DNA from 4 places in the Neisseria sp. HMSC15G01 genome. Region 2 is predicted to be linked to each of the others. Evidence: predicted binding sites of a transcription regulator. Region 2 holds the regulator's gene; each other region holds the start of a gene.
The links. Region 2 encodes FNR, which switches genes on or off when oxygen is low (the NO sensors DNR and NnrR bind a similar motif). Its sites were predicted from a motif close to TTGATNNNNATCAA; they were not measured.
Positions count from the first base shown of each region.

Region 1: HMPREF3139_RS08225 (cytochrome-c peroxidase) is a predicted target of FNR. The motif match lies at 3,021-3,034, and genes of this name have one in related genera.
Region 3: gnd (decarboxylating NADP(+)-dependent phosphogluconate dehydrogenase) is a predicted target of FNR. The motif match lies at 2,580-2,593, and genes of this name have one in related genera.
Region 4: HMPREF3139_RS02780 (universal stress protein) is a predicted target of FNR. The motif match lies at 3,220-3,233, and genes of this name have one in related genera.

Region 1 covers NZ_KV792687.1:42,915-48,649, reverse strand. The annotation lists gene efeB (iron uptake transporter deferrochelatase/peroxidase subunit) at 1-593, opposite strand, end outside; gene efeO (iron uptake system protein EfeO) at 728-1,894, opposite strand; gene efeU (iron uptake transporter permease EfeU) at 1,907-2,731, opposite strand; gene HMPREF3139_RS08225 (cytochrome-c peroxidase) at 3,127-4,302, shown strand; gene HMPREF3139_RS08220 (FKBP-type peptidyl-prolyl cis-trans isomerase) at 4,442-4,771, shown strand; gene HMPREF3139_RS08215 (BolA family protein) at 4,898-5,146, shown strand; gene HMPREF3139_RS08210 (class I SAM-dependent methyltransferase) at 5,297-5,735, opposite strand, start outside.
Region 2 covers NZ_KV792657.1:48,929-54,663, forward strand. The annotation lists gene HMPREF3139_RS02140 (TraB/GumN family protein) at 1-814, opposite strand, end outside; gene HMPREF3139_RS02145 (DUF1289 domain-containing protein) at 853-1,098, opposite strand; gene hemN (oxygen-independent coproporphyrinogen III oxidase) at 1,168-2,589, opposite strand; gene fnr (fumarate/nitrate reduction transcriptional regulator Fnr) at 2,752-3,486, shown strand; gene HMPREF3139_RS02160 (CysB family HTH-type transcriptional regulator) at 3,573-4,523, opposite strand; gene HMPREF3139_RS02165 (OmpA family protein) at 4,966-5,727, shown strand.
Region 3 covers NZ_KV792687.1:21,575-27,309, reverse strand. The annotation lists gene HMPREF3139_RS08115 (D-2-hydroxyacid dehydrogenase) at 1-697, shown strand, start outside; gene gnd (decarboxylating NADP(+)-dependent phosphogluconate dehydrogenase) at 893-2,341, opposite strand; gene ggt (gamma-glutamyltransferase) at 2,818-4,587, shown strand; gene lpxC (UDP-3-O-acyl-N-acetylglucosamine deacetylase) at 4,824-5,735, opposite strand, start outside.
Region 4 covers NZ_KV792669.1:17,566-23,300, forward strand. The annotation lists gene brnQ (branched-chain amino acid transport system II carrier protein) at 1-963, opposite strand, end outside; gene HMPREF3139_RS02765 (segregation and condensation protein A) at 965-1,861, opposite strand; gene HMPREF3139_RS02770 (hypothetical protein) at 1,954-2,421, opposite strand; gene HMPREF3139_RS02775 (tRNA threonylcarbamoyladenosine dehydratase) at 2,435-3,211, opposite strand; gene HMPREF3139_RS02780 (universal stress protein) at 3,398-3,862, shown strand; gene hemL (glutamate-1-semialdehyde 2,1-aminomutase) at 3,946-5,229, opposite strand; gene HMPREF3139_RS02790 (hypothetical protein) at 5,428-5,735, shown strand, end outside.

The sequences.
Region 1 (5,735 bases), on a different contig from region 2:
GTGTTTTTGATGATGTCGCGCAGGGCGGCTTGGCAGGTTTCGGGGGAGAATGCGCAAATTTGCAGGCTGAGGTCGCCGTCGCACCAAGATTTTTGGAGTTTGTCGTTAGGAAAGTCGCGCATTTCCTGCAGGTGTTTCGGCTTTTTGTCTTTGAGGCCGAAGCGGTCGTCAAATAGGCTGCTGCCGACGCCGACGGTAACCGTCAGTCCGTCGGGGCGGAATTGTTTGCCGAGGATGCCGCTGCCCGCAGGCGGGAGCTTGTCGTCGCCGTCTTGGTATTCGCCGCCTTGGGTGAGGAATTCGATGCGGGCGGTCAGGGCGCGGAACAGGTTTTCAAGTTGTTTGGCGTCTTTGGCGGTAACGTCAAAGGCACACATGATGCCGAAGAGCTGGTGTGGCGTAACGATGCCTGCCTGATGCTCGCCATAACACGGATAGGCCAGCTCGGAATGTTGGTTGTTTTGGGTCTCGGCGGCGGATTCGCCTTGTTTTTTACCGGCAAAATAACCGGCAACGCCGATGGCGCCGGCGGCAAGGGCAGTTTTGAAAAGGGTTCGTTTTTCGGGTTGTGCCGGTTGTTTGTTTTGGCTCATGGTCTGCTCCTTGGCAGGGAACGGAAAGATTGCAATCGTGTGAAGTAAGGTCGGTTTTCAGACATATTTGTGTGGGCGGCAATAAGATTCAGACGGCCTTTCAATATCCAAAGGCCGTCTGAAAACGCGTTATCTTATTTCAAACCCAAAATGCCGCGCAGTTTGGCCAAGTCTTCTGCCAAGGCATTAATCGGCGCCTGCAGGGCTTTGCGGTCTTCTTCGCTCAGTTTGTCGTATAGCTCGAAGCCGTCTTGTTTTTTGTATTTCGCCAAAATGTCTTCAACCTGTTTGAAGTTGGCATCAGTTTTTTCCAACAGCGCTTTGTCTTTGGCTTCGATCAGCGGACGGAACAAATCAACGATTTTTTTGGAGCCTTCCACATTGGCTTGGAAGTCGCTCAAGTCGGTATGGCTGTAACGGTCTTCTTCGCCGCTGATTTTGCTGCCGGCCACTTCTTCAATCAGTTCGGACGCGCCGCCGACCACCTTACCCGGAGGAAACGCCAATGCGTCGATTTCTTTTTGCAGTGCTTCGACATCGGTCATCAGTTTGGCTGCAATTTCCTTCACGCCGGATACGTCTTTTTCTACCCAAAGGGCGTGTTCGATACGGTGGAAGCCGGTAAATCCGGCATCTTTCGCACCGTCTTTGAAGTCGTCTTCACGCGCATCGATGACGGGGTCGAGTTCGCTGAAAAGCTCGGCAATCGGTTCGATACGTTCGTAATGGACGCGGGTGGCGGCAAACAGGGATTTGGCCTTTTCAATGTCGCCGGCTTTAACGGCTTCGGTAAAGGTTTTGGTTTTCGCCACCAGCTCTTTAACCTCGCCTTGAACGTAAGCTTTATAGTCGGCGAGCGGTTGGGACAGTTTTTCCAAATCCGCTTCGTTGGCAGTGTCTTTGAAGCCGCTGTCGGTAACAATCAGCTTACCGCGCGGATTTGTCAACAGGCCGCAAGTCATTTCGTATTCGCCCGGCAGTAGGGTAACGGTCATTTTGTCGGATAAACCCGGGGCGATGTTTTCACGCTCGTCCACCACCATCACGCCTTTCAGGATTTCCCATTCCAGCTTGCGGCCGCTGTCGTTTTTAATGTTGAACACGACTTGGCCGCTGGGGACGGTCAATTCCATCGGTTCGCAGGCAGTATCGTTCACACCGATATTGACCGAACCGTCGGCATTGGCGGCAGCGGATGCGCCTGAAGCGGCAGGCGCGGCTTTTTCGGCTTCAGGCGGCTGACACGCGGTCAAACCCAGAGCCAGCATTACAGACAAAGCAGTCAGATTGAATTTTTTCATTTTACTTCCTTCTTATTTAGTTAACGTTTTTGCTGGCGCACTGCCGCGCAAAAACCAAATCATGACGGGAACCAGATACAGCAGCCAAATCAGGACTTCGCCTTCGGTTGGGTGGTCGGTATAGCCGAAGAAACCGCCGAGCAGCACGCCTAAAGGGCTGTCTTCATGCAAATATTTCGATGTGTCGAAAGCAATATCCTGCATCACATTCCATACGCCGGCCTCATGCAGCGCGCGAAACGAACCGGCCAGCAGACCGGCCGCCACCACAATCAGAAACGCGCCCGTCCAACGGAAAAACTTCGCCAAGTTCAGGCGCATACCGCCCTGATAAATCAGCGTACCGATGACAACTGCCACCAACAGCCCCAACACCGCGCCTATCGGCATAGACCACGTCGGGCTTTGCTGGAACACGGCAAGCAGGAAAAACACGCTCTCTAAACCTTCGCGCGCCACAGCCAAAAACGCCATGCCGACTAAGGCCCACCCCTGGCCGCTGCCGCGGTTCAAGGCCGACTGAACAGAATCCTGAAGATGTTGTTTCATCGAACGCGCGGCCTTTTTCATCCACAAAATCATGTACGTCAGCATAGCCACGGCCACCAGGCCGATGGCGCCGACCACCAATTCCTGTTCTTTTTGCGGAATCTCGCCGGTAGCGGAATGAATGCCGTAACCAATACCCAAACACATGACCGAAGCCAAAAACACGCCCAGCCAAACCTTCGGCATCAGCTCGCTGTGTCCCGACTGTTTCAAAAAACTGGCAACAATGCCGACGATCAGGGCGGCTTCGATGCCCTCGCGCAGCATAATCAATAAAGCAATCAGCATAAAAAACTCTAAAGTGAAATGTTCATTTGTTAACGCATTTATAACGCTTTATGCTTAATAACGCAAATTATTTTTATTTTTTAATAACCCCATATTTATTAAGATTTTTTAAAATAAAATAACGGACGTAATCAATAAAAACTAAAAGGCCGTCTGAATAAGGCCGTCTGAATTTTATTTTTTCAGACGGCCTTAATTTATCTAAGCAATTGTAAATAAATAATAAAAAAGTTCCATAGTATAAATTTCCCTATCAGTGATATTTTCAGAATTTATCAAATTTAAAAGGTTGATTTACAACAAAAATTAAAACCGCCTTATCTTTTATAGTTGGCATATTGCTGGTGCAATCAGCAATCCATGACATAACAAACGCATAACAAAGGAACCCTCCTATGCCACGTTTAAAACTCCACCAAATCGCTTTGGCTTTGGTCGTTTCTGCCGCGCTGACCGCCTGCGGCGAGAAAACGGCTCAAACAACCGAAACCCCTCAAGCAGCTTCTGCCGCGAGCGGTGCCGATGCTGCCGCAAGCACCGCCGCTGTTTCGGCCCCTCAAAATTCTGCCGATGTTTCTGCCGAAGACAAAGCCCTGTTGGAACGCGCGCAAGCTACGTTCAAACCTTTGCCTGACTTAGCCGAAATGCAAAAAGTTCGTCCGTTTACCGAAGAACAGGTCAAACTCGGCCAACAACTTTGGTACGAAAACCGCCTGTCCAAAGGCAACACCGTCAGCTGTAACTCTTGCCACAACTTGGCAACTGCCGGCGTAGACAACATGCCGACCAGCGCGGGCCACAAAAGCCAATTCGGCGGCCGTAACTCCCCAACTGCTCTGAATGCCGCCTTGTTGGGCAGCCAATTCTGGGACGGCCGTGCAGCCGATGTGGAAGAACAAGCCGGCGGCCCATTGCTCAACCCGGTTGAAATGGCCAACGCTACCGAAGCCGATGCCGCCGCCAAAATCGCCGGTATCCCTGAATACCAAGAAAAATTCAAAGCCGCATTCCCTGAAGACGGCGCGGTTTCCTTAAAAAACATCACCACCGCATTGGGCGCGTTTGAACGTACCCTGCTGACCCCGACCCGTTGGGACGACTACCTGAAAGGCAACGTATCTGCCCTGAGCGAACAAGAACGCAAAGGCGTACGCGCATTTATGGACAACGGCTGTATCGCTTGTCACAACGGCGTCAACTTGGGCGGTACCATGTTCCAAAAATTCGGCTTGGTGGACGGTCCTTACTGGAAACACATCGACGATCCTAAACACGACAAAGGCCGTGCGGACGTAACCAAAAAAGCCGAAGACGAATTCTTCTTCCGCGTTCCCGGCTTGAGAAACGTCGAACGCACCTACCCATACTTCCACAACGGCAGCGTTTGGGAACTGGATAAAGCCGTCAACATCATGGCGAAAGCTCAATTGGGTAAAACCCTGGCTCCGGAAGACACTGAAAACATCGTTGCCTTCTTGAAAGCCCTCTCCGGCAATGTTCCAGAGTCTGCCCGAACCATGCCTGAGCTGCCTGTATCCACCGATGTCAAATCCCAACCTGACAACAAATAAGGTTTAGCACAAAACAAAGGCCGTCTGAAAATCCGTTTCAGACGGCCTCTTTGTTGCCGGCCATATGGGCGCATTTGTTTCACGATTCCACACAATATGGTAATCTTGAGCCGATTTTCACCATACATCCGAAAGGAACATCATGAGCCTGATTATTGAAGACTTGCAAGAAGGCCACGGCAAAGAAGCCGTCAAAGGCAAAGAAATCACCGTACATTACACCGGCTGGTTGGAAGACGGTACCAAATTCGACTCCAGCCTCGACCGCCGTCAACCGCTGACCATCACTCTGGGCGTCGGCCAAGTGATTAAAGGTTGGGACGAAGGCTTCGGCGGCATGAAAGAAGGCGGCAAACGCAAGCTGACCATTCCTTCCGAAATGGGCTACGGCGCACACGGTGCTGGCGGCGTGATTCCTCCACACGCAACTTTGATTTTTGAAGTCGAGCTGCTGAAAGTGTACGAATAAGCATTTGACGCTTCAAAAGACCGAGGCCGTCTGAAATCCGAAGTTTGGTTTTTCAGACGGCCTGTTTTTATCAAGATTCGGTATAATGCCCTCTTTTACAAGCAAACCATTTCCCAAGGAACCACCATGCTTTTATCCGAACAAGTCAAAACCCTGATTGAAGGCGTTACCCCTTGCGAACACGTCGAAGTCGAAGGCGACGGCCATCACTTCTTCGCCGTAATCGTTTCCTCCTCATTTGAAGGCAAAGCCCGCCTCGCCCGCCACCGCCTGATTAAAGACGGCCTCAAGCCGCAACTCGAAAGCAACGAATTGCACGCACTGTCGATTTCCGTTGCCGCCACTCCGGCCGAATGGGCTGCCAAACAGGCTTAATTCGGAATCAAACAAAAGGCCGTCTGAAAACTTTTCAGACGGCCTTTTTCTTTTCATACATATTAAACAGCGCAGGCAATCAATACAAACGCCAAACCGCATTCGACAACACGCAATCGCGGTGTCAACCCTACCGGCACAACCGCCAAACTAGCCCTGCCGTTTCGGGAAAAACTGCACCACATTCTCCCCTTGCGGCAACACCAATTTCTTCACGGCATGGCCGTACACGGTTTCAAGCGTGATGTTCAGACGGCCTTCGTTTTCAAAAATCTTATCCACACATTCCTTGGCCGCTTGCGGATTGCTGAACTTTAACGCATTCCACAATCCCAAGGTTTCCATGTCCTGCCAAAACGTTCCGGCTTTTTTATAGCTCAACTCAAGCTTGGCCGTGTCGGTTACCGGATCGTAAAAGCCGTTGTCGGCGAGCATATCGCCCAAGTCGTGCATATCAATCAGCGTGGGCGCTTCGCATTCGATGCCTTCATGGTTCAGACGGCCTGTCAGCTCGCTCAGGCTGTCGCGGCCAAAGTGTGTGAAAAACAATAATCCGTCGGTTTTCAAAGCGACGGCCCAGTTTTTCAAT
Region 2 (5,735 bases):
GAAGGTCGTTTTTCAGCCAATCGGACATAGCTTTGGCGTATTTGGTATCAACAAGTTTGAGGGTGCGTTGTTCGGTTTCTTCCAAAAGTGGGATGAGTTCTTCAAAGCGGCCGTCTGAATAGGCTTGATGGAGTTTTTTGACATCTTCGGTTTCTTCTTTATAGGTTTTAATACTGGCTTTCAGAAAGTTGAGCATGGTTTCTTCAGGCTGAGCTTTGAAGATCGCGGTAACATCGTCCAAACTTTCTAATGAACCACGCAGCTTATTGATGTCGGCGGCCGCGTTGGTCAGCAACATATCTGCACCGGTTTCTGCGCTATACCCTCGGGGAAATGTACTGCCGGCAAAAATGAATGCCGCCCACGGATGGAGTTTGTCGGCAATTTGGGTGATGGGTCGGCTTTCTTCATTTTGCGAATAGATTTCTTGTAAAAGACGGAAATCTGCTTTGCCGAGCTTACGGCTGAGTGGTTCGGTACTCATGACTTCCTTGAAGTATTTTTGATACATTTTTGCCGTTTCCGGGCTGCTGTCCGGCAATGCGTCAACTTCTGTCGTCAGTTGGGCGGTGGATTGCAACAGTTTGACTGCATCGGAAGACAAGGTTTGATTGGTTCGTCCCATATGGATGGTGCCGAGCAGGTAGGAATCGGGTTGGCCTTCTTTGCTGATTTTCCAAACATTGCTGGTGAGTTTAGGCTGCTGCCAGTTGAGTTCGGCGGGTTTGTTGTCGGATGAAGTTGCGGCGGGTTTGCAGGCGCCCAGGGCAAGGGCGGTCAATGGTACAAGCAGGCAGGCAAGCAGTTTTTTCATGTTTTTCCTTATTGTGGTGTGCGGTCGGCAAGGGCAATTTAGAAATCGAGCAGGTTTTGAACCGGATGTTCGCCCGTTTCGGTTTTTTCCAGTTTGCGGTTGCGGATTTTGGCCTTCCTGAGGGATAGAAGGTGCATGACTTGATGTTTTTGGCTATCGGTCATCTGGAGCCAGTACAAGCGCTCTTCCCGGCTGCGCAGGCAGCCTTTGCAATAACCTTTGGCATTGGCTTCGCAAACGCCGATGCAGGGGCTGGGAATGGGGAAGAAATCGGGTTGATCCATTTTGTGTTGCTTTTGATGTGAAAAAAGGCCGTCTGAAATATAGCACATATGTTCAGACGGCCTAAGTGTTTATACGGTTTGCGAGTATTTGGCTTTGGTTTCTTTATGGCGTAAATGGTAGTCGAACACCATGGCGATGTTGCGGATCAGGAAACGGCCCTTCGGCGTAACGGTCAGGCCGTGCGGTTTGAGGTGGACCAGGCCGAGGGTTTCCAGTTGCTTCATATCTTCCAGTTCCGCTGCAAAATAACGGCTAAACGGAATGCCGAACACGCTTTCGTAAATCCGATAGTCGAGCGAGAAGCGGCACATCAAATCCTGAATGATGTTGCGGCGCAAAATGTCGTCTTGATTGAGCTGGTAGCCGCGCATAATCGGCAGGTGTCCGGCGTCGAGTGCGGCGTAATAGGCATCGATATCGCGCTCGTTTTGGGAGTAGGTGCTGCCGATTTTGCCGATAGAGGACATGCCGATCGCCACCAAGTCGCAGTCGGCATAGGTGGAATAACCTTGGAAATTTCGTTGCAGGAAACCTTCTTTGAGTGCGATGGAGAGCTCGTCGTCAGGTTTGGCAAAGTGGTCCATGCCGATGAAAACGTAGCCTCGCTCAGTCAGGGTTTGGACGCAATATTGCAGCATATCGAGTTTTTCTTCACTGCCGGGTACGACATTGGTGTCGATACGGCGTTGCGGTTTGAAGATATGCGGCAGGTGGGCGTAGTGGTAGAGGGCAAGGCGGTCGGGATCGAGGGATAAGACTGTATCGATGGTGGTTTTGATGCTTTCGGTGTTTTGGTGCGGCAAGCCGTAAATCAAATCGACGCTGACCGATTTAAACCCGGCTTCACGCGCGGCATCAATCACTTCTTTGGTTTCTTCGTAGCTTTGAATGCGGTTGACGGCTTCCTGTACTTTAGGGTCAAAGTCTTGAATACCGACACTCATGCGGTTGAAACCGAGTTTGCCCAATTTGAGGACGGTTTCACGGCTGACTTTACGCGGGTCGATTTCGATGGAGTATTCGCCGTTGGGAATCAGCTGGAAGTATTTACGAATCATGTCGAAGACGCGTTCGAGTTGGTCATCGCTCAGGAATGTGGGCGTACCGCCACCGAAGTGGAGCTGTGCGAGCTGGTGTCTTCCGCCTAAATGAGGTGCCAGCAACTCCATTTCTTTTTCCAGATATTGGATATAGGCATCGGCACGGCTTTTGTCTTTGGTAATGATTTTATTGCAGCCGCAGTAATAGCAGATGGTATTGCAGAAGGGAATGTGGATGTAGAGCGAAAGGGGTTTGTTGAGCGCACCCATGTTGCGCAGGTTTAAAGCTTGGATATATTCGGCTTCTTTAAAGCCTTCATGGAAGCGGTCGGCGGTCGGATAGGATGTATAACGTGGACCGCTTGATGGCAAACTGGCAATTAATTCACGATCAAATTCCGGTAATTCATTGTTTGTGTTGGTGTTATTTGAGATGGGGATGATTTTCATGGTCGGGGCTTGTAGTATGAAGTAAGGAAATTAGGGAAAATTTTAGTCAAAATTTCGATAGTTTGGTAGAATGCCTCATAATGATATGCCGACTTTGACATGGGTCAATAGTTATTCGGCTTAATCAGGGGTTGAGAGAATTAAGCAAATTAAAGGTGCGTTATGGCTACACACAATGCAACACATCAAATGAAAACCTTGTGTTCCACATGTTCTTTACGAGAACTGTGTTTGCCTGTCGGACTAATGCCTAACGAATTTTCACAATTAGATGCGGTTATTCGTCAAAGCCGCCGTCTGAAAAAAGGTGAATACCTGTTCCGTGCCGGCGAGCCGTTTACCTCTTTGTTTGCCATCCGTGCGGGCTTCTTTAAGACAACAGTCGCCAGCCAAGATGGACGAGATCAGGTAACCGGCTTTTTTATGTCGGGCGAGCTGATCGGTATGGATGGGATTTGTTCCCATATTCACAGCTGTGATGCTGTGGCTTTGGAAGACAGCGAGGTATGCGAGCTTCCGTTTACACATATTGAAGAACTCGGTCAGGATATTCCCAGCCTCCGCTCTCACTTTTTCCGCTTGATGAGTCGCGAAATTGTTCGAGATCAGGGCGTTATGCTGCTTTTGGGCAATATGCGCGCTGAAGAGCGATTGGCGGCATTTTTACTCAATCTGTCTCAGCGTCTCTATTCACGAGGTTTTGCCGCCAATGATTTTATCTTGCGGATGTCGCGTGAGGAAATCGGTAGCTATTTAGGGCTGAAACTGGAAACGGTCAGCCGCACCTTATCCAAATTCCATCACGAAGGCTTGATTTCGGTTGAACACAAGCACATCAAAATCCTAGATGCGACGACTTTGAAGAAAATGGTTTCCGGTTGTTCACACGCTATCTGAATCTGAGGCCGTCTGAAATATTTCAGACGGCCTTTTTAACAAGAATTAAAGAATAATTGTTAAGTTGCGCAAGTGATAGTCAAATTTTAAATTGAAAAATCTTCAACAACCGGCGTGTACAGAATGCGGTCGACTACTTCTCTGGTCAGTTTCGGTGCAAACATCTGGATAAAGTCATACGCGTAACCGCGCAGGTAAGTATCCGAGCGTAAGGCTATCCAAGTGGGCGACGGTTCAAATAAGTGTGCCGCATCAATCAGCTGCAAATCTTGATCAACCGCGGGATCGTACGCCATTTTGGCCATCAAACCAACGCCCAAGCCTAAGCGTACATACGTTTTCAATACATCCGTATCGGCAGCCGATAAGGCAACATCAGGTTGCTCGATATGCGCTTTATTAAAGGTACGCGCGATACTGCTGCCGGAATTAAAAGCAAATTCGTAAGTAACCAGCGGAAAAGAAGCCAAATCTTCAAGGCTTAAAGGATTGCGGCAGTCCAAAAGAGGGTGGTCATGCGGAACAATGACGGCATGGTTCCATTCATAGCAGGGCAGTTTGCCCAACTCGGGATGATCGTCAATGCGTTCGGTAATAATTGCCAAATCCGCTTCGCCGCTGCTGACCATTTGCGCAATGGCAGAAGGGCTGCCTTGTTTGATGGTCAAATTGACTTTAGGGTAGTTTTTGACAAATTCCGCAACGATTGTGGGCAAGGCATAACGCGCCTGGGTATGCGTTGTCGCGATGGTCAGCGAGCCGCTGTCGTGATCGGTAAACTCGCTGCCGATATTTTTAATGTTTTGTACATCACGCAAAATTCGTTCCGAAATATCTAACACGGCTTTGCCCGGTTGCGAAACGGAAACCACACGTTTGCCGCTGCGGATAAAAATTTGGATACCCAATTCTTCTTCAAGCAGGCGGATTTGTTTGGAAATGCCGGGCTGGGATGTAAAAAGCGCATCGGCAGCCTCGGAGACATTCAGATTGTGCCGGTAAACTTCAAGGGCGTAACGTAATTGTTGCAGTTTCATGGTAGCAGTACCGAATACGTTGTTATTGTGGATTTTGTGCGACAAACGGCATGTAATTTAACATATTTTGCCCAGTTTTGCCCCGAGTTTTGAAAATGGTTGTTTTTAATGAAAATATCTTTTAATGATATGAAAACAGGAAATTCAGGAAAGAAGAGGGAAAGGGGTTTTGTTGTTTTTGTACAACTTTAGGTAGGTGAATTGTCTGATTTTGCCCTAAATTAATGACACAAGATTGATTTTTCGGCATGATTAACTACTAGGAAGCAGGCACTTCATGATTGTTTGAAGGCATCGAGTATTGACAGTTTGCCTTGCGCTTCTTTATAGTGCAACCTGATATATCCGATTTGCCGCTGTTTTGATACTGCGGCCTGTATATTGGTACTTTGCAGCGGTTGCTTTCCTAGTCCGCCGCATAACAATTTGATGAGGGAATAAAATGACCAAACAGCTGAAATTAAGCGCATTGTTCGTTGCCTTGGTTGCCTCTGGCACCGCTATGGCCAGCGAAGCGCACACCAAACACGGTTACACCGTAAGCAGCCAATCTCAAGAAATCGTCCGTAACAACTACGGCGAATGCTGGAAAAACAGCTACTTCGACAAAGCTACCGAAGGCCGTGTTGAATGTGGTGACCGCGAAGCAGTTGCTCCTGTACAACAAGCTCCTGAGTATGTTGATGAAACTGTTTCTCTGTCTACTAAAACTCTGTTCGGCTTCGACAAAGACAACCTGCGTCCTGAAGCTCAAGAAAACTTGGACTCTTTGGCTCAACGCCTGAGCAACGACAGCGTACAAACTGTACGTGTTGAAGGTCACACTGACTTCATGGGTTCTGAAGAATACAACCAAGCTCTGTCTGAGCGTCGTGCCAACGTAGTTGCTAACTACTTGGTAGGCCGTGGCGTTGCTTCTAGCAAAATCTCTGCAGTAGGTCTGGGCGAGTCTCAAGCTCAAATGACTGCTACTTGTGAAGCTGAAGTTGCTAAACTGGGTAAAAAAGTTTCTAAAGCTAAGAAACGTGCTGCCCTTATCGCTTGTATCGAACCTGACCGTCGCGTTGATGTTAAAATCCGCAGCGTTGTTACTCGTCAAGTTGCTCCAGGCCAAACTATCGAAGGTCAAGGCGAATTGCCTGCTACTGATGAAGGTTGGATCCCAGCTCCTTACAATGGCGTTCACGGTTACGCTAAACCTTAATCGGTTTG
Region 3 (5,735 bases), on a different contig from region 2:
ACAAAACGGTACGGCAGTGTGCAATATCCGCGCTTACGGCAATGAATCCGTGGCGGAACACGCGTTTATGATGATGATTACCCTGATGCGCAACCTGCCTGCCTATCAGCGTGACGTTGCGGCAGGCTTGTGGGAAAACTCACCGTTTTTCTGCCACCTCGGCGCACCGATGCGCGATTTGAACGGTAAAACGCTGGCGATTTTCGGTCGCGGCAATATCGGGAAAACGCTGGCAACTTATGCTCAGGCTTTCAAAATGAATGTCGTGTTCGCCGAACATAAAAATGCCCAAAGCGTCCGCGACGGTTATGTTTCCTTTGACGAAGCCATCCGCTCCGCCGATGTCGTATCGCTTAATTGTCCGCTCACGCCGCAAACGGCCAATATGATAGGCGAAGCTGAATTGCAGCAAATGAAACCCGGCGCCATCCTCATCAACTGCGGACGCGGCGGCTTGGTTGATGAAGCCGCTTTGGTTGCGGCGTTGAAATACGGCCAAATCGGCGGAGCAGGTTTTGACGTATTGACACAAGAGCCGCCGCGCGACGGCAACCCTCTGCTGAAAGCCCGACTGCCCAACCTCATCGTCACGCCACACATTGCATGGGCAAGCCAAGAGGCCGCCAACCGCCTGTTTGACATCCTTTTAGACAATATCAACCACTTTGTGGCCGGTAATCCGCAAAATCTGGTTTAATCTATGGAAAACCTGTTGATAAGGTTGTGAACAATTTTAAAGGCCGTCTGAAATATTCAGACGGCCTTTATTAATTCTTATTTATTTCATAAAGTTATCTATAAAATAGGTTAAATCGTTTCATTCTTCATTGTGGATAACCCTATAAAAAGGCCGTCTGAAATACTCAGACGGCCTTTTGTTTGCTCAGGCAAATTAAATATCGTATGTGGTTGAAGCGGTATCGCCGCCCTTGCCTGTCCAGTTGGTATGGAAGAACTCGCCGCGCGGTTTGTCGGTACGCTCGTAAGTGTGCGCGCCGAAGTAGTCGCGTTGCGCTTGCAGCAGGTTGGCCGGCAGACGCTCGGAAGTGTAGCCGTCAAGGAAGGTAATGGCGGAAGCCATGCAAGGCATCGGAATACCGTACTCAATCGCTTTGGCCACCACTTTACGCCATGCAGGCAGACAGGTTTCCAACACGCCTTTGAAATAAGGATCGGAACCCAAGAATACCAAATCAGGATTGGCTTCGTATGCGTCACGGATGTTGCCCAAGAACGCGCTGCGGATGATGCAGCCTTCGCGCCACAAGAGGGCAGTATTGCCGTAATTCAATGCCCAATCGTTGTTTTCGCTGGCTTCGCGGATCAGCATAAAGCCTTGTGCATAAGAAATGATTTTGGATGCCAACAGGGCTTGGCGCAAAGCATCCACCCATGTGGCTTTGTCGCCTTCGACGGGGCTGATGGTTTTGCCAAACAGGCTGTTTGCTTGGGCGCGTTGGTCTTTAAACGCGGACACGCAACGTGCAAACACGGCTTCGGAAATCAGGGTCAACGGGATACCCAAATCGAGGGCATTGATACCGGTCCATTTGCCTGTGCCTTTTTGACCTGCGGTATCAAGGATTTTTTCGACCAAAGGTTCGCCGTTTTCATCTCTGTAACCCAAAATCGCGGCAGTAATTTCAATCAGATAAGAATCCAGTTCGGTTTTGTTCCACTTGTTGAAGATTTGGTGCATTTCATCATAAGACAGGCCCAAACCGTCTTTCATGAATTGGTACGCTTCGCAAATCAACTGCATATCACCGTATTCGATGCCGTTGTGCACCATTTTGACGAAATGGCCTGCGCCGTCGCGGCCGACCCAGTCGCAGCAGGGTTCGCCTTGCGGGGTTTTGGCGGCAATGGCTTGGAAGATAGGTTTGACGGCGGGCCATGCGGCTTCGTCGCCGCCGGGCATGATGGACGGGCCGTGACGCGCGCCTTCTTCGCCACCGGATACGCCCGCGCCGATAAAGCGGATGCCTTTCGCGGCCAGCTCGTGTGTACGGCGGGTGGAATCAGGATAGTTGGCATTACCGCCGTCAATAATGATGTCGCCTTCGTCCAAAAGCGGAACGAGTTGTTCGATAAAATCGTCAACAACAGAGCCAGCGCGAACCATCATCATGATTTTGCGCGGTTTTTCCAGTTTATCCACTAAATCTTGCAATGAATAGGCACCGATAATGTTGGTACCTTTAGCTGCGCCGTTGAGAAAATCGTCTACTTTAGCGGTGGTCCGGTTGTACGCCACGACTTTGAAACCGCGATCGTTCATATTCAAAATCAAATTTTGACCCATAACGGCCAAGCCGATGACGCCGATATCGCCTTTCATTGATGGAAGCTCCATTATTAATTTAATTTATCAACCGTAACTCTAGCTGATTTACAACTTTTTAACAATCCTTAACTTTTTAATTTTTTGAAAAGATGCCTTTACGTTTCAGACGGCCTTTGGGAAAACAAACTATAAATAAGATTTTAAATAATAAATAGAAGATGATATTGAGTGCAGACACAGCTTGTTGATAACTTTGATTACAAAAATTTTTCAAATACTTAGCTGATATTTTTTGATGAGGATAAAGTATTGTCGGCCTTGTTTGCAGATGTGGATAAAAATTTCCTACTGCTTTATTCTGTGGGTAACTTTTTGCCTGTGCACAATCTTAGCCTGTTTTATACTTCTCCAATTGGAACTGATTGACTAGAGAAATAGTCAAATGGTTTTTTATTTCAAGTTATTTTCATATTTCCTTTTATTTAAGCTGGGAAAAGGCCGTCTGAAAATATTTCAATAAGGGTGTGCATATGAAGTTTTCCTTTAGTATTAACCTGTTATCCGTTTTGATTTTGGCCGCTTGTGCGCAACAGCCGGTTCAAAAGCCTCAAGTTTCCCTGCCCTCTGTATCTGTGGATAACCATGCGCCGGAGCAAGGAACAGGGCTGACGGAGCAGAAATTAATCCGCGCCAAGCATTATATGGCGGCGTCTGCCAATCCGCTGGCAACTGAAGCCGGTTATGAAATTTTGAAGCGCGGCGGCAGTGCGATAGATGCGATGATTGCCATGCAGACAACTTTGGGACTGGTTGAGCCGCAGTCTTCCGGATTGGGCGGCGGTGCGTTTTTGGTGTATTGGGACAATAAGGCGAAAAAGCTGACGACGTTTGATGCCCGAGAAACGGCGCCGAAAGCGGCAACGCCGGAACTTTTCTTGGATGAAAACGGCAAACCGATGGGCTTTATGAAAGCAGTGGTCGGCGGCCGTTCGGTCGGTGTGCCGGGAATTCCGAAGCTGCTGGAAGATGTCCACAAGCGTTACGGCAAATTGCCCTGGGCAAGTTTGTTTGAGAAACCGATTACTTTGGCGGAACAAGGTTTTGCCGTTTCTCCGCGTATGGCGAAATCCATCGAACAAAATTTGGAACCCTTGCAACGTTATCCGCAAACCGCCGCTTACTTCCTGCCTGACGGCAAACCTTTGGCTTCGGGAACGGTTTTGAAAAACCCTGAATTTGCGCGTTCCGTACGCCTGTTGGCGGAAAAAGGCAGTGCGCCGTTTTATCAGGGAATGCAGGCGCAGAATATTGTTCGTGCCGTTACCGGTGCTGTGGATAATCCTGGCAAAATCAGCATGGCGGATTTGAAAAACTATCAAGTTATCGAGCGTAAGCCGGTTTGCGCGCCGTATCGTGAATATGAAGTTTGCGGCATGGGCGCGCCAAGTTCGGGCGCGATTGCTTTGGGTGAGATTTTGGGCGTCTTACAAAATCAGGATATGAGGGCGTTGGGATCGGAAAATATTCACAGTTGGCGCTGGATAGGCGATGCGTCGCGGATTGCTTTTGCCGACCGTGATTATTATGTCGGCGATCCTGCGTTTGTGAACGTTCCGACCCGCGCCATGATTTCTCAGGCTTATTTGAAACCGCGTGCCGAAGAAATCCGCAAAGCTGACAAGGCATTGGAAACTATTCAGGCAGGTCAGTTCGGCAAGGTATACGCGCAGGGCATGGCGGTCGAGCTACCGTCTACTAGCCATTTGGTGGTTGTGGATAAAGACGGCAATGTCGTGTCGATGACGACTTCGATTGAAAACGCGTTCGGTTCGGGGCTGATGGCAAACGGTTATCTGCTCAACAACGAATTAACCGATTTTGCCTTCAATCCTGTCGGAGAGGACGGTAAAACGGTGGCAAACAGCGTTGCCGGTGGAAAACGTCCGCGTTCTTCGATGGCGCCGACCATTGTGATGAAAGACGGAAAACCTTATATGGCGGTCGGTTCGCCGGGTGGCAGCCGCATTATCGGTTTTGTCGCTAAAACGCTGGTGGCGCATATCGATTGGGGTATGGACATTCAGACGGCAATTTCACTGCCGAATATGCTCAATCGCGGCAGCCAGTATGAAATCGAGGATAAAACAGCGGCTGCGGATAAAGCGGCTGCGTTGGAAAAATTGGGCTACAAAGTCCAAATCCGCGATTTGAATTCCGGCGTGCAAGGCATTGTGATCGGCAAAGACAGTTTGCTCGGCGGCGCCGACCCGCGCCGTGAAGGCAAGGTCATGGGCGATTGATATTGTCGGTTTGACATGCAAAGGCCGTCTGAAACCTAGTTGTTCAGACGGCCTTTTAGTTTAGGAAAAAATATGGATAAGATGTGTATAAGAATAACGCTAAATTTTAATGTTTTTATTTTTCAATAAGATAAAAAGGATGAATATGTGGATAATTACTTGTGGAAAATGACATGATTTAGGCCGTCTGAAAGGTTCAGACGGCCTTTTCATTGGACTGCTTTATCTATTTTCTATCAGGCTGCCGGCAACTCGTGAAAAGCGGTGGGCAAATCTTCGTCATCGGCAAACTCAACCCATTCGTAAGCGGTTTCATCTGCCAAAACGGCACGCAACAGCGCATTATTGATGGCATGGCCTGATTTGTAACCTTCAAATGCGCCGATAATCGGATGGCCGACAATGTATAAATCGCCAATCGCATCAAGGATTTTGTGGCGGACAAATTCATCGGGATAGCGCAAACCTTCCGGATTCAAAACATCCATGTCGTCAATCACGATGGCGTTGTTCAAATTGCCGCCCAGTCCGAGATTGTGGGCGCGCATCATTTCCACTTCGTGCATAAAGCCGAAGGTACGGGCACGGGCAATCTCATCGATATAGGATTTTCCTGCAAAATCAATCTCGAAAGTAGGTGCGCTTCGGTTGAATACGGGATGATCAAATTCGATGGTTAAAGTAACTTTAAAGCCGTCATAAGGCGTAAAGCGCACCCATTTTCCGGTTTCTTTGATTTCAACGGGTTTGAGGATTTTTAGAAAACGTTTTTGGGCTTTTTGATCGACAACGCCTGCATCTTGTAATAGGTAAATAAACGGCAGGCTGGAGCCGTCCATAATCGGAATTTCAGGCGCGTTCAATTCAATCAAGGCATTGTCGATGCCATAGGCAGACAGAGCCGACATAATGTGTTCAATCGTGCCGATGCGTACGCCTTTATCGGTAACGATGGTTGAAGAGAGGCGGGTATCGTTGATCAAATAAGGATTCAATTTGATTATTTCGCCCATTTCCCCACTTAAATCGGTACGGCGGAACGAAATACCGCTGTTTTCTTCGGCAGGATGCAAAGTCAGAGCGACCCTTTCGCCCGAATGCAGGCCAACGCCGGTAACGCTTACTGATTTGGCTAAAGTCCGTTGCAG
Region 4 (5,735 bases), on a different contig from region 2:
TTTATAAGAAATACCCGGGCAAAGACGGTTGAAATATTCGGCACATGAAGTAATCAAGCCAACCGCCGTACTCAGACAGGCAAGCAGCACCATAACGCCAAGCAGCACAATACCGGCCGTACCGAAATAGTGTTGTGCAGTTTTAGACAAAACCGACGCGCCATTTTCCTGCAAGCCGATACCGGCCACACCTGTCGCGCCCATATAGCCAATAAACAGGTAAACTACTGCCAAACAAGAAGCCGCCAACACACCGGAAATCGTCGTTGTCTTCAGCAAGTCCGCGCGGTTGTCCACGCCCATGGCGCGAACGGCATCAATGACTATAATGGCAAACACCAGCGAAGCCAGCGCGTCCATGGTGCCATAGCCTTCCAAAATGCCTTTAACCAACGGATGAGTGACAAAATCGCCTTGCGCCGCCTGCGGCACGCCCATCGGGTTAATGGCGGCATAGCCGACCAATATCGCAATTGACAGCAACAAAACAGGCGTGAGAATTTTACCGATACGGTCAACCAGCTTCCCCGGAGAAATCGACAGCCAATAAGTAATGCCGAAAAACACCAGGCTGAATACTGCCAATGCGATGCTTTTCCAAGATTCATCAATGAAAGGGGAAATCGCGGTTTCAAAAGATACTGTCGCCGTACGCGGCATGGCAAACAGAGGGCCGATTGCCAGATAAAGCGCGGTAGCAAAAGTCACGCCGTACCAAGGCGCAACACGGGAGGCCAATGCTTCCACATCGCGCGAGCCGGAATAGCCGACGGCAATCACGCCCAACAATGGCAAACCTGCGCCCGTCAGCAAAAAGCCGAACATGGCCGAAAGCCAGTTATCACCGGCCTGCTGTCCCAAAAAAGCAGGAAAAATCAGGTTCCCTGCCCCAAAAAACAGGGCAAACAGCATTAAGCCCACCGCCCATAAAGAAGCTTTGTTATGACTTGTCGTCGAATTCATTTTAGTTCTCTTTTTTCAAATTTTCGTTATCGGTTTCATCGGCTTCAAGGCCGTCTGAAAACATTTCGGCTTCGTTTGTTTCCAAACCGTCTTTCAGGCTGATTTCGATTTCACCATAATTTTCAGGCTGCACGATACGCACCAAGCCTTCTTTAGCCAATTCCAGCAATGCAATAAAATTGACCACCACATATGTCGCGCCCTGCTCCGGTTTAAACAAATCGCTGAACTTGCTGATACCGCTTTCGTTCAAACGACGCAAAATCGCTGTCATCTGCGCACGAACAGAAATGGTTTCCCGCACCACTTCATGACTGCACGTATGCTTGGCACGCGACAAAATACCCAACCAAGCCTGCGTCAAATCGGCAACGTACACTTCCGGCAACTTCGCTTCGACCGCAATTTCCAGCGGCAAATACGCCCAAGCAAAATCACGTCCGGCACGCGGTAATGCGTCCAAGCCCTGAGCCGCCAGTTTCATTTGTTCGTAAGCCAACAGACGGCGCACCAGCTCGGCACGCGGATCCGCCTCTTCATCCTCAACTTCTTCAGGACGCGGCAACAGCAGGCGCGATTTAATTTCAATCAACATCGCCGCCATCAGCAGGTATTCTGCCGCCAAATCAAACTGATACGCTTCCATTTGGGCAATATAGTGCAGATACTGCTCAGTAATCTTCACCATCGGAATATCGAGGACATCGATATTTTGCTTGCGGATAAGGTACAGCAGCAAATCCAACGGCCCTTGGAAGCTGCTCAATACCACCTTCAACGCATCAGGCGGAATAAACAAATCCTGCGGCACATCGGTAACAGGCTGACCGAACACCCACGCAACGGTATGTTCAGACGGCGTTGCGGCAGTGGAAGAAATAAGGTGTTCTGAAGGCATGGTTAAAGGGTCTTTTTCTTTTTAAGTTTAGTAAGAAGTTTCATCAACAAAAGGCCGTCTGAAACAAGGACAACCCGTTTTTAATATAAAAATCAGCGGTTTTTACGATTGATTTGCAAAGAAACAATGGCGACGGCAAAGGTCTGGGCCAAGGCCATACCCAACAGCGGCAGGCTGGCGAAAACCGTACCCGTCAGTACCGAGCCAATATCGCGAGAAAACACAAAACCATCCCTCGCAAGCATCGCCACCATCAAAGCCAACAACAGCAAACTTTCGCAGCCGACCAAAAGCCAAATCATTTTAACCGAACGGCGTTTGCGCCATTTCATGATACCGGCGTGTAAAAGGCTGAATATCACGACGGACAGAAACGGATAAAGAAAAGTGGTGAACGGGCGGTTATAACCGCTTTGCACACACAAATAATCGCCCGGCAGCGTATTGCATTCCATCACATCGAGAAACATCGGATCGACAGCATACATCAATACGCCGAACCATACCGCATAAATCAGGCTGGCGATAAAGTAGGCTTTAAAAAATCGGTTCTTAACCATCTTCCTCTACCCCTCACTTCCGCCCCGCGATATGCTCCACCGCAGCCTGTGCACAATACAATCCAAACGAAGCCGTTACCAGCATACTCGCGCCGTAGCCCGCGCAGGACAAACCTTGCGGTGCGGCATCGCTCGAACACGCTTCGCCGGATTGCGGCGGCGTAATATTCTCGATTGAATAAACGCAAGGCACGCGCATTTTTTCTTTGGTATCGCGGCTGAAGCCGTAGCGTTTGCGCAAGGTGTAGCGCAAATTGGAAAGCAGCGGATCGTGGGTGACGCGGCTCAAATCGGCGGTTTGGATCAAAGCCGGATTTTTCTGTCCGCCCGCACCGCCGCTGATAATAAACGGTTGCTTATGTTGCACGAAATACGCCGCCATCGCCGCTTTGACACGGATTTGGTCAATGGCGTCGATGACGAAGTCAAAAGGCCGTCTGAAAAGCTCGTCCAGATTGTCTTCGGTCACAAAATCTTCAATTTCCGTCACTTCGCATTGCGGATTGATTTGGTCAATGCGTTCGCGCAAAGCGGTAACTTTTGCCTTACCGAAATCATCGGTCAAAGCGTGCAACTGACGGTTAACATTGGACTCGGCAACGTTGTCCAAATCAATCAGCGTTAAACGACCGATACCACTCCTCGCCAAAGCTTCCACCGCCCACGAGCCGACGCCGCCGACACCGACCACGCACACATGCGCACGCGAAAAGCGCACCAGTGCTTCGTCTCCGTAAAGTCTGGCAATGCCGCCAAAGCGGCGCGAAGAAAGAAAAGCGGCGTCCTGCATAAGTAACCTTGTGATATATCAATAAATTAATGAAAAACGCCACAGGCGAATCGGACTGACATTATACTTGAAAGCAGATGGGCTGTTGTACCCGCCCGAAAGAGTTTATAATCGTTTCACATTCAGACAAGTTCTGATTTCATATTAAACGAAAGTGCCGCTACTCGGCGCAAAAGGAGAATAAATATGTACAAACATCTGGTTGTAGCCGTTGACGGTAGCGAGACCTCCCTCAATGCATTGAAACACGCCGCCGAACTGGCAAGCCTCAACAAAGCCCAACTGACTTTGGTTCACGTTGCCAACCCTGCCGAATACATGGCTTTGGCTCCTGAATTCCTGCAACACGAAAGCTACGAAGCCGCCGCAGTGGCCCAAGGCAACGAAGTTTTGGATTTCGCAGAAAAAACAGCGCGTGAAAGCGGCGTTGAAAACATCGTGAAACACCTGTTGGTTGCCAACAAAGGCGCGCGCGAAATGGCGCAAGACTTGGTTGACTACGCCGACAACAACGGTGCAGACCTGCTGGTACTCGGCACACACGGCCGCACCGGCCTGATGCACCTGCTGATGGGCAGCTTCGCCGAAACCGTAATGCGTCAAAGCCACCTGCCTCTGCTGATTATCCGCAGCAAAGCCGAAGAAGCATAATCAAGCATTTATTTAAAATAGCGAAAGGCCGTCTGAATATTTTTCAGACGGCCTTTTTTCATTTCACATTACAGCTTCAACTTTTATTTCACCATTTCTTTGAACACTTCGTGTGCCACAGCAATGGTTTCGTCAATCAACTCAGGCGTATGCGCGGCGGAAACAAAACCGGCTTCGTAAGCTGACGGGCCGAATGCGACATTGCGGTCGAGCATACCATGGAAGAAATGTTTGAAACCGTCGATATTGGAACGCGCCATGTCGGCATAGTTTTGCGGCGTATGGCTGGCAAAATACAAACCAAACATACCGCCCACGCTATCCGCCGTAAATTCAACACCATGTGCTTTAGCCGCATCGGCAATACCGTTGGCAAGGCGTTGGGTCAGGGCAGTCAGGTTTTCATAGAAGCCTTCGCGCTGAATGATTTCCAGCGTTTTCAAACCGGCGGCAACCGCAATCGGATTGCCGGACAATGTACCTGCCTGATACACGCCGCCCAATGGGGAAATATATTCCATAATGTCTTTACGGCCGCCAAACGCCGCCAAAGGCATACCGCCGCCGATCACTTTGCCCATGGTGGTCAAATCAGGTTTGATGCCGTGCAAAGATTGCGCACCGCCCAGCGCCACACGGAAGCCGGTCATCACTTCGTCGTAAATCAACACGGTACCGTGTTTTTCAGTTAATTCGCGCAAGGCTTTGACAAAGGCTTCAGACGGCCTAACCAGATTCATATTGCCGACAAAAGGCTCCAAAATCACACAGGCAATGTCATTGCCGCTTTGGGCAAAGGCTTCTTCCAGTTGGGCGATATTGTTGTACTCGAGTACCAAAGTATGTTTGGTAAAGTCGGCAGGCACACCGGCGGAAGAAGGATTGCCAAACGTCAGCAGGCCGCTGCCTGCTTTCACCAACAGGCTGTCGGAATGGCCGTGGTAGCAGCCTTCAAACTTGATGATTTTGTCGCGGCCGGTAAAACCGCGTGCCAGACGGATGGCGGTCATCGTTGCTTCCGTGCCGGAGCTGACAAGGCGCAGCTGCTCGACGGACGGCATGATTTTGGCGATTTCTTCGGCAATGACAATTTCGCCTTCAGTCGGCGCACCAAACGACAAACCGCCCAATGCTGCTTCGCGCACGGCATCAATGACTTCAGGATGGGCATGGCCGACAATCGCAGGGCCCCAAGAGCCGACATAGTCGGTATAACGCGTGCCGTTTTCGTCCCAAACATACGCGCCTTCTGCCTTTTTGATAAAGCGCGGCACACCGCCGACGCTGCCGAATGCGCGCACAGGAGAGTTCACGCCGCCGGGAATAATGGCTTTGGCGCGATTGAACAAGCTTTCATTACGGTTCATGGTCAATTCTTTCGTAAGAGGTCGTCTGAAAATCAAATCGGAGCCATTTTAACACCAAATCCTTTTCAGACGGCCCAAGCTTCAAAATAAGAATCGGGCGCAAAATCAAAATTATTCTTTAAAAACAAACACTCTATCCACATTTTTCCTGCTTGTGCTATAATCCGCGACCTATTGAAACAATAAAAGAAAAGCATCATGTTACGCGGACTCATACTCAGCCTCGCCCTTTTGGCGTCCTCCCTCGTCCATGCACAACGCAGCCTGCCTGATGATATGGACGTGGCCGTTTTAAAAACTGTCGATCTGCCTTATCTGAAAGTCAGCAAAGGCGGTTTTTCTTGGACGCGCCTGCTGACCTTGGGCATTGTGGACGGCAACGCAGCCAAACTGCAAATCACCCGCTTTACCAAAATCCACGATGAAAACGACCGTTTCATCCCCATGGGCCGCCTGCTGAATCAAACCGGCAAAGCCGTTGCGTTCAAATACAACGAAGAGAGCCG